One region of the Clostridium sp. 'deep sea' genome, then DNA from elsewhere that is predicted to be linked to it. Evidence: riboswitches for the same ligand, from Rfam matches in the RefSeq annotation. Region 1 holds a riboswitch; the other holds the start of a gene.

Evidence for each region. Region 1 has a riboswitch for lysine ahead of IMX26_RS15200 (L-erythro-3,5-diaminohexanoate dehydrogenase). Riboswitches for the same ligand answer to the same signal wherever they lie in the genome.
Region 2: linked by a shared signal. The riboswitch ahead of IMX26_RS18255 (amino acid permease) and the one ahead of IMX26_RS15200 (L-erythro-3,5-diaminohexanoate dehydrogenase) in region 1 are both predicted to bind lysine.

The regions. Positions count from the first base shown of each region.
Region 1 is NZ_CP063353.1:3,263,966-3,268,297, reverse strand. Features, by position in the region: gene IMX26_RS15210 (hypothetical protein) at 1-337, opposite strand, end outside; gene IMX26_RS15205 (hypothetical protein) at 321-1,343, opposite strand; gene IMX26_RS15200 (L-erythro-3,5-diaminohexanoate dehydrogenase) at 1,343-2,377, opposite strand; lysine riboswitch at 2,542-2,723, opposite strand; lysine riboswitch at 2,804-2,986, opposite strand; gene IMX26_RS15195 (sugar phosphate isomerase/epimerase family protein) at 3,087-3,869, opposite strand; gene IMX26_RS15190 (histidine phosphatase family protein) at 4,069-4,332, shown strand, end outside.
Region 2 is NZ_CP063353.1:1,157,866-1,162,197, reverse strand. Features, by position in the region: gene IMX26_RS05470 (type II secretion system protein) at 1-197, shown strand, start outside; partial or broken gene IMX26_RS18255 (amino acid permease) at 361-1,697, opposite strand; lysine riboswitch at 1,812-1,989, opposite strand; gene IMX26_RS05455 (spore germination protein) at 2,275-3,906, shown strand; gene IMX26_RS05450 (endospore germination permease) at 3,918-4,332, shown strand, end outside.

The DNA of each region.
Region 1 (4,332 bases):
TTATTTTGGTAATTCTATTTAGGGTACTACAGCACCTATTTATGTTAAAAAGTGCTATATCTGTAACTACACCAATTTCCATTTGCTCAAGATTATTATCTATATTATTTAACTGTTTTAATAATCTTTTTATGTCTATAGCATTTTTGGTGTTTATTTTAAGAAACTGGCTTACCAAATTAACTTTGTTTAAGAATTTAATAAGTTTAGCTTCTTCACCTCTCTTAAAAACCTCAAAATTTCTATGCAGTTCTTTGCCATATGGCGATAAGGGTTTTATAAGTGAATAAACATAATTAAAGTCTTGGGTTACTAAGTTTTTAGTCCAATTTTCCAAAAAGCGCACCTCCTTTAAAATATAGAGATGTTACTACATCTACAACTGGTAAGGTAGGACATACAGCACTTACTCTACAACCCAGTTTAAGAATATCTAAGGGACTTTGTTTAGTGTTTTGAGGATTTAAGGTAATTGCCGTTAGTGGCATTTTATTACCTACATATAGTTTAAGACCCTTATTTGTTAAACTATGAAGTAATTTAGGTGGTACAAATACATTGCTTGTATCTGGAATAATTATTGCTTTGTATTTGCTATTAAGCGCTTTTAATACCGAAAAGGTAATTGCCCCATTATAAAAAACATAGTGATTCTTATTAACACCCTTATTAAGTACATCTTGATTTTCTATTTTTGTAACAACATTTTTTTGTGATATTAAAGCACATTGATTTTCTTTTATTAACTCATAAACTATATTTTTTATGTCATGAGACACTTTTGGAATATTAAATAGTTTAAATTGGTCTCTGACTTTTGTTACTAAGTTACCAATATTATCGTTACCACCAACAGCAAAAAATGCTGCATCACAAAGCTTGGGTGACATTTGTGAGATTCTATTTAAAGCACCATCCACAATTACAATATCTGCGTATTTACACATGATATCTTTGGCTTTAATTAACCCGTTTAAGGATGAGGGACCTACAATTTCACAATAACCGTGTTGATGATAACGCACAATATACACCTCACCTAACGGTGTATATTGTCCTGTAGCTGCTATAATTTCTAAATCTAAATTTGTTTTTTCTATTAAAGAGGATGCGGTTGCCACAATAGTACCTGATGGTACATATATCTGAGGTTTTTGGTGGCCATCCAACATGTCAGTTTTTTCACCATCATAGCCTATTGAGGTAATGGCAAGTGTTTTACCTATGGCAACCGCGTCGTCAATTAACTTATTAAGAACTACCGTTTTTCCTGCATTTTTATTAAGCCCTGATATTGCTATTGTTATATTGTTTGTGCGAGGTAAAAGGTCAATAAATTTCATTAGGCATAACGCTTTTCGTAAAGTTTACGTAGCTCTTTATTTTCTCGTAATACTTGAATAGCAATGTCAGCATGGTTTTTACAATAACCATTTCCAATAATCATTTGTACATCTCTACCTACACCCTCAGCTCCCAAAGCGGCAGCTGTAAAAGATGTAGCCATACTAAAGAAATAAATTGTGCCATCTTCTTTAGTCGCCATAATTGAACCCATTTCTGTATTGGGTACATTTACGCAATTTATAGTAACGTCAATCATTTCGTTATTGGTAACTCTAGCAACTTCATTCATCATAGCTACTGCATTGGTAGCATCACAAATGATGATTTCATCTGCTAAATTAAGTTTAGCTACTTCATCAGCACCAGCTTGGCTATAACACAAAGCTACTACTTTACCTGCAATACCAACTCTTTTTTTAGCTTCGTGTAAACATAACAAACCAGATTTGCCTGCTGCTCCAACTACTAATACGCTTTGATTAGACTGTACTAATCGAGCAACCTGAGCAGGTGCACCAGCAACATCTAATACTGATAAAGCTAGTTTTTCAGGCATATCGGTAGGTAATTTGGCATATATTCCACTCTCAAAAAGAATAGCTTTGCCTTCGATATCTACTTGATCTGTATCTACTTTTATTTTCTTTATTTTAGTAATTTGTAATGGAGTTAAAGATAATGAAACTAATGTTGCAAGTTTGTCTCCAATCTTTAGGTCGGTTTTACCCTGTAGCTTATTACCAATCTTCTCGACAGTACCAATTAACATACCACCAGAGCCTGTTACTGGGTTATGGTGTTTTCCTCTTTTAGCTACAGTATCTAACATAATTTTGGCAATTTCTTGTTCGTTGCCATTGGCTTGTTGTTTTATTTGAGTAAAACTAGCTGAATCAATATTTAGGGTCTTTACATTTATTAATATTTCATTATCATAAAGATCCATAGTATTATCGATTTTCCAAGCCGGTTGTGGCAAAACTCCCTTAGGTTCTAATACTCGATGAGTTCCAAATTTGCATGCTTTCATTCTTACCCCTCCATTTAATAGCTAAATTAAGCAATCTGCTAAAGCAAATTGTTGCCTCATAACTTAACAATACATAAAGAAACAAGCGCTATTCAGTATTATTTCACTGAATAGCGCTTCATATCATAGTTTAGTAAAAAACGCTATTCAGCATGAAAAAATACACACCGAATAGCGCATCATATACTTTGATATGACAGTAGTTATGTTATGTAGGCATAACTACCAAGATAGTATTAAGAAAACTAATGGTATCTTTCGGCAACTTTCCCCTTTATTAGTAATACGAGTGTTTCTACTCTTAACAGTTACTAACTACCATGAAAATTGCACCTCTATGTACATTATTAAATTATTTAGCGATGTTTTTATTTTTATGTAAGCTACCATTGTAACTTTAAAACAAAAAGCACCATTCAGCTGAAATTACTGAATAGCGCCTCATATCATTTGGATATGACAGTAGTTAAATTATGTGCACCTAACTCCCAAGTGTATTACTCCGTAATAAATAATACCTTTCGGCAATTTATACCTTCATTTAAGATATTGGCATTACGTACCTTTCCACTCTTAAACTACCTAATAAACTGCTCCTCTATATACGCAATATTAAGTTTTTACCTACTATAAATTCTACAGTATTTACCTGAATCCTGCAAGTTTTTTTTATTATTTTTAGCAGTTCGTTTAATTTATTGTGAGCTACTTAATTATATGGATATATTTTGTTTTTAGTTAAATATTTTAATGATTTATTAATCTCTGCACAACCACTTACTTCCAAAACAACTCTGGGTTTATGGCTTAGTTTTTTTATACAATTGTTTACTATATGCCAGTCTATATCTCCTTCGCCAATGGCTAAGTGGGCATCATAATCACTTTTATTATCGCTATAGTGTATATAGGTTATTTTATCTCCTAACACGTTAAACCAGTTTTCAATTGTCTCTTGAGAAAAGACATTTATATGAGCAATATCAAGGCATATATTAACATTGTCTAAATTAATATTCGTTAACAATTCTGAAAGATTTTGCGGATTTAAATCCCAAACATTTTCTAGCAAAATTTCTAGCTCATATTCATTGGCCATTTGGCTCCAAAACAAAGCAGCTTGTAACCAATTATCTTTATATTTTGGATTTTTAATAATTGAGTTAAAACCAGAGTGAAAAACAATAGAACTTGCGCCTAATTCTTTGGCGGTTTCTAAACCAATACGAACCTTTTCACGCGAAGCTCTTTTAATAGCTAAATCAGTACTGGCAACAATAATATCAAAAAAGGCTCCATGTAAACTAATATTGCTGCTAAATTGTTTTAAATGATGTTTATAAAAATCTTTTCGGTAATTATATTCTGTTATATCATTTAACACAGCAGGAGATGCAAAGTCACCGAGTTCAAATGACAACCCGCTAGTGTTGGCTAAGTTTAAGTACTCTGTATAAGTTTCTACACGTGGTTGAATAAAAATGTTATTCACTTTATCCTCCTCGATTCTTTTATTTTATATGTTTAGCTTATCACATATTATATAATCATTCTATGAATAATAATTTTCATTTAATAAATGTTTTAGAGATTTTTAGCAACTAAAATTTTCAGCTAATATTTTAGGTATTTCTCTCAATATATTTATGCAAATATGTTAGAATTAAAGCAAAATAAATAAGAGGTGAACTATGAAAAAATTATATTTTGTTCGACATGGCCAATCTATATATAACGCTCAAAAAAGATATGCTGGAAGCTTAGATGTTGAGTTGAGTGAACTTGGAAAACAGCAAGCACAACAAGTTGGTGAAATTCTAAAAAATTTAGATATTGATATTATTGTAGCTTCATCTCAAAAAAGAGCCCAGCAAACTGCTAATATTATAAACAAGTACTTAAATTTACCCCTTGAAACCGATAGTGATTTGCGTGAAATATGTGTTGGTTTATAT
Region 2 (4,332 bases), 1.7 Mb from region 1:
ATAAAGTTGAAGTTGAGGTTTTAAAAATTAGCGATACCGAAAAAAGGGTTAAGGTATATATAGATAACAAGGAAATAACCGAAAATAAAGTTGTAGTAATAAATACCCTAAACAGTAATGTAAAATACTTTGGTTTTAGAACATGGGGAAGTAGTAGAGTGTATATAAGGGATATACGTATTGACAGACTATATTAAAAGAAATTAAAAAGTGATCGGCTAAATGCGACCACTTTTTGCTATAGTAAGGTCCATAAACCTGATGTTAAAAAAAAAGGGTCGTGGAGGGCTATTGTACACTTTTAGGAGGTACTTTGAAAAGGAAATATCCACAACCCTAAAAATCAAAGACACTTGTTCGTTAATCTGCAATCTTAAACTCTACGTTTGTAACACACTCACTCTTACGTTGAAACCACAAATACACTGGTATGCCTAACACTGGCACAACTAAACCCAATAATGAAGATTTAAAATCGTTTATTAGGGTGTTTAGTAACAGTGCTACATTAATCATAAGTACTAATATTGGAACTAGAGGATATCCCCAAACTTTATAGGGGCGTTTTAAATTAGGTTGTTTCCTTCTTAAAATAAATAGTCCTGCAATAACCATAGTCGAAAATACCATGCCTGTAAAAATAACTAAGGTTGTTAATTGCGAAAAAGTTCCACTTAAAATTAAAACTATTGATAAAACTGCTGAAATAATTAATGAGGTTACTGGTGTACCAAATTTAGGGTGTATGGTGGCTAGTTGTTTAAAAAATAAGCCATCTCGTGACATAGCATAATACGAACGAGGAAAAGCCAAAACACAGCCATTGGTTGAGCCTAAAATAGATATTAAAGCTCCCCCTGTAATAACGATACCCCCAATACCACCAAATAGAGTTTTTGCTGCATCGCTGCTGGCGTATTAGAATTTATAATACTAGCTACAGGCAATACCCTTAGTAAGGCAATATTAAATAACGCATATAAAAGAGTAACACCACCTATCCCAATAACCATAGATAGTGGTAAATTACGCTCTGGATTTTTAATTTCTTCTGCTATGGTAGTAACGTTTGCCCAACCATCAAATGCCCATAAAGCAGCAATTAAAGCCAGACCAAAAGCACTTGCAGTTGACCCTAAAGAGCCTTGAGGTAAAAGTGGACTAAACTCAGCCGAGGTACCAAACATTAAACCAAAAGCAATTATGGCTACAATAGGAATTACCTTGGCAACTGTAAATACTTTTTGAACCCAGGCACCTTGTTTAACACCAATTATATTTATAGCAGTTAAAAAAATTACAGCAAAAATACTTAATAATTTAACACCTAAAGCAGATATATTTAAAAAGAAATTAGCATAGCTTGCAAAGGCTACTGCTAAAGCAGCTATAGAGCCTGGACCACCAACTAAAAATCCTGTCCACGTACTTAAAAATCCCCATATGGGTCCAAAGGCTTCTTTTAAATAAACATAACTTCCTCCACACTTAGGCATTGCAGCACCTAGCTCAGCATAACAAAGACCAGAAACAAGAGAAATAATACCAGCAACAAGCCATACCATTAACGCCATACCAGGAGCTCCAGCTCTATTAAAAACAAAAGTTGGAATAAAAAATATTCCTGAACCTATCATAATTCCTATAATAATAGTTATTGCATCAAATAAACCTAATTCTCTGCGTAATTTATTCATAGCTACCTCCAAATGATTTTGTTTTAAAAATGGAAACAAAAAAGACGTATAACAAGAGATACACTTGTTATACGTCTACAAAAAACCTTTGTAAAGACTGTCACAGTCAATCTCCCCCTCAATAGCGCTCCGTAACTAAAAAAATAATTACGACAGTGTTAAGTCTCTTAAACTTAACCCCAGTAAACAAACTTTGGCAGCTTTTTTACTTCGGCAAAAGACCCTTTTTTATTACCTCAACGATGCCTTTCTAAGTAATAATACTAATGACTTTTGCTCCTCTAGACGGGATAGCGCGATATTTAATTTAAACATACTGTAATTTAGTTAAGGTACTACTTAACTCTAATATTTTCAGTACATTGAAAGCTAATTTAGCATATATTCTTTAATGTGTCAACATAAATCAGTGAAATGAAACTACATAAAAGATTGTAGGAGATTAACAAAATAATATATTTTAATAGATTTTCTTACTTAATGCTTTATTAAAATTGCTGTAATAATAATATTTTGATCTATATTTGGAAACCTTATTATAGATACATATTAAAATTAGAATTAGGAGAAATTACCCATGTTAAAGTGGATTAAAAATAAATATAAACAGCAAATAGAGAGTATGCCAAGTCATGATAAATCAAAAACTGACCCAAGATTAGAGCGGCAAATTGCTAAAAGCTTATTTGTTAATCAAAAACGACTAGAACATATTTTAGGTGATAGTGATGACATTATTTATAGAAATTTAACCATTAACATAGATCAGCCGATAGCTGCAATGTTAATTTACATTAGGGGACTCATAAAAAAAGATACTATTAATGAAAACATCTTAAAACCACTAATGTATGAATATACTCAAAGCACAGATGATAAATTGTCTAATTCAAATGAGGAGAGTATTTTTGAATTTTTACAAAATAATATGTTGACTGTAGGCTGCCTTACTCCTGTAACTACTTATCAAGATATATTAAGCTCAATATTTAGTGGTAATACAGTATTGATAATTAACGGAGAACATGAAGCAATTTCTATGTATAGTAAAGGCTGGGATAAAAGAGGTGTTACTGAACCCCAAAACGACATTAGTATAAGGGGTTCACACGAGGGGTTTACTGAGAGTATAAGAACAAATACCGCCATGATTAGGCGTAGAATAAAAAACCATAATTTACGATTTGAATCATTTACCTTAGGTAGGTACTCAAAAACTAAAGTCTGTTTAGCATATATCAAGGGAATTGCTAACGAAGAAATAATTAATGAGGCACGCAAAAGAATTAACAAGATAGATATAGATGGAATATTAGAGTCTGGATACATAGAGCAGTATATTAATGACTCATCTTTTTCAATTTTCCCAACATTAGGTCATACTGAAAAACCAGATATTGTGTCATCTAAACTGCTAGAGGGTAGAATTGCAATTGTAACAGATAGTACCCCTACTGTTTTAACAGCCCCTTTTTTATTTGCAGAGGTTTTTCAGAGCCCTGGAGACTATTACTCCAATTTTATAGTTAGTAGTGTTTTTAGAATAATAAGATGGATCACTTATTTTTTAGCTGTGGCATTACCTGGTTTTTATGTTGCTGCTCAAGCCTTTCATTACGAAATGATACCTACCAAGTTAATGTTTACAATTGCTGCAGCACAAGAGGGTGTACCTTTTTCAGGTGTTATAGAAATATTATTGATGAGCACTTTTTTTGTAATTTTGAGAGAGGCAGGTATAAGGATGCCTCGCTCTATTGGTACAGCAACTAGTATTGTAGGAGCATTGGTGTTAGGAGATGCTGCAATTACAGCAGGACTAGTAGGAGCTCCTGCAGTAATGGTTACAGCAGTTTCAGGTTTATCTACCTTTGTAGTACCAATCTTGGCAGGTCCAATAACCATATTAAGGGTTTTTTTCATTCTGCTAGGGGGCTGTGCTGGTATATATGGGATAAGCTTAGGACTAATATTTTTACTTGCCCATATGTCAGCACTAACCTCATTTGGCATACCTTATATGGCTCCTATAGCTCCTTTTAACTTAAAAGATCAGCGTGATGAATTACTTAAAGCACCAATTTGGGCTGACCTAGAGCGACCAAATGAGTTTGCTGAAAATAATATTGTTAAACAAAATCCAAAATCTGCCTTAAAACCTTTGAGTGATGGTGAATTTATTATTGAAAATGAAGATGATAAATCTTAAGGAGGTATGTTATGGATAAAAGAATAAAACTTGAGTGTCGTCAGGTGGTTTATATACTTCTAATAGTAATATATTCAACAGCTGAATTTATCCTATCTAAAGACTCCTTTGAGAGTGCAAAACATGATAACTGGATGATTTCTATAATTTTAGGTATTTTTGGAGTAATTGTTGGGTATATCATAGTAAAATTGGCCTTAAAATTTAAAGATAAAACAATTGTAGAATATAGTAAAGAGATAGTTGGGAATAAAATAGGAACTATTATTGGTTTATTGTACTGTGTATTCTTTCTTCAACTTACTAGTATTATTATAGGTGAGTTTGTAGAGCTTTTAGCAGGTCCCTTTTATCCAAGTACTCCACTATGGTTTTTTGCTATTACCATTGTTATGGTAGCTAGTTATGTAGCTTATAAAGGTTTAG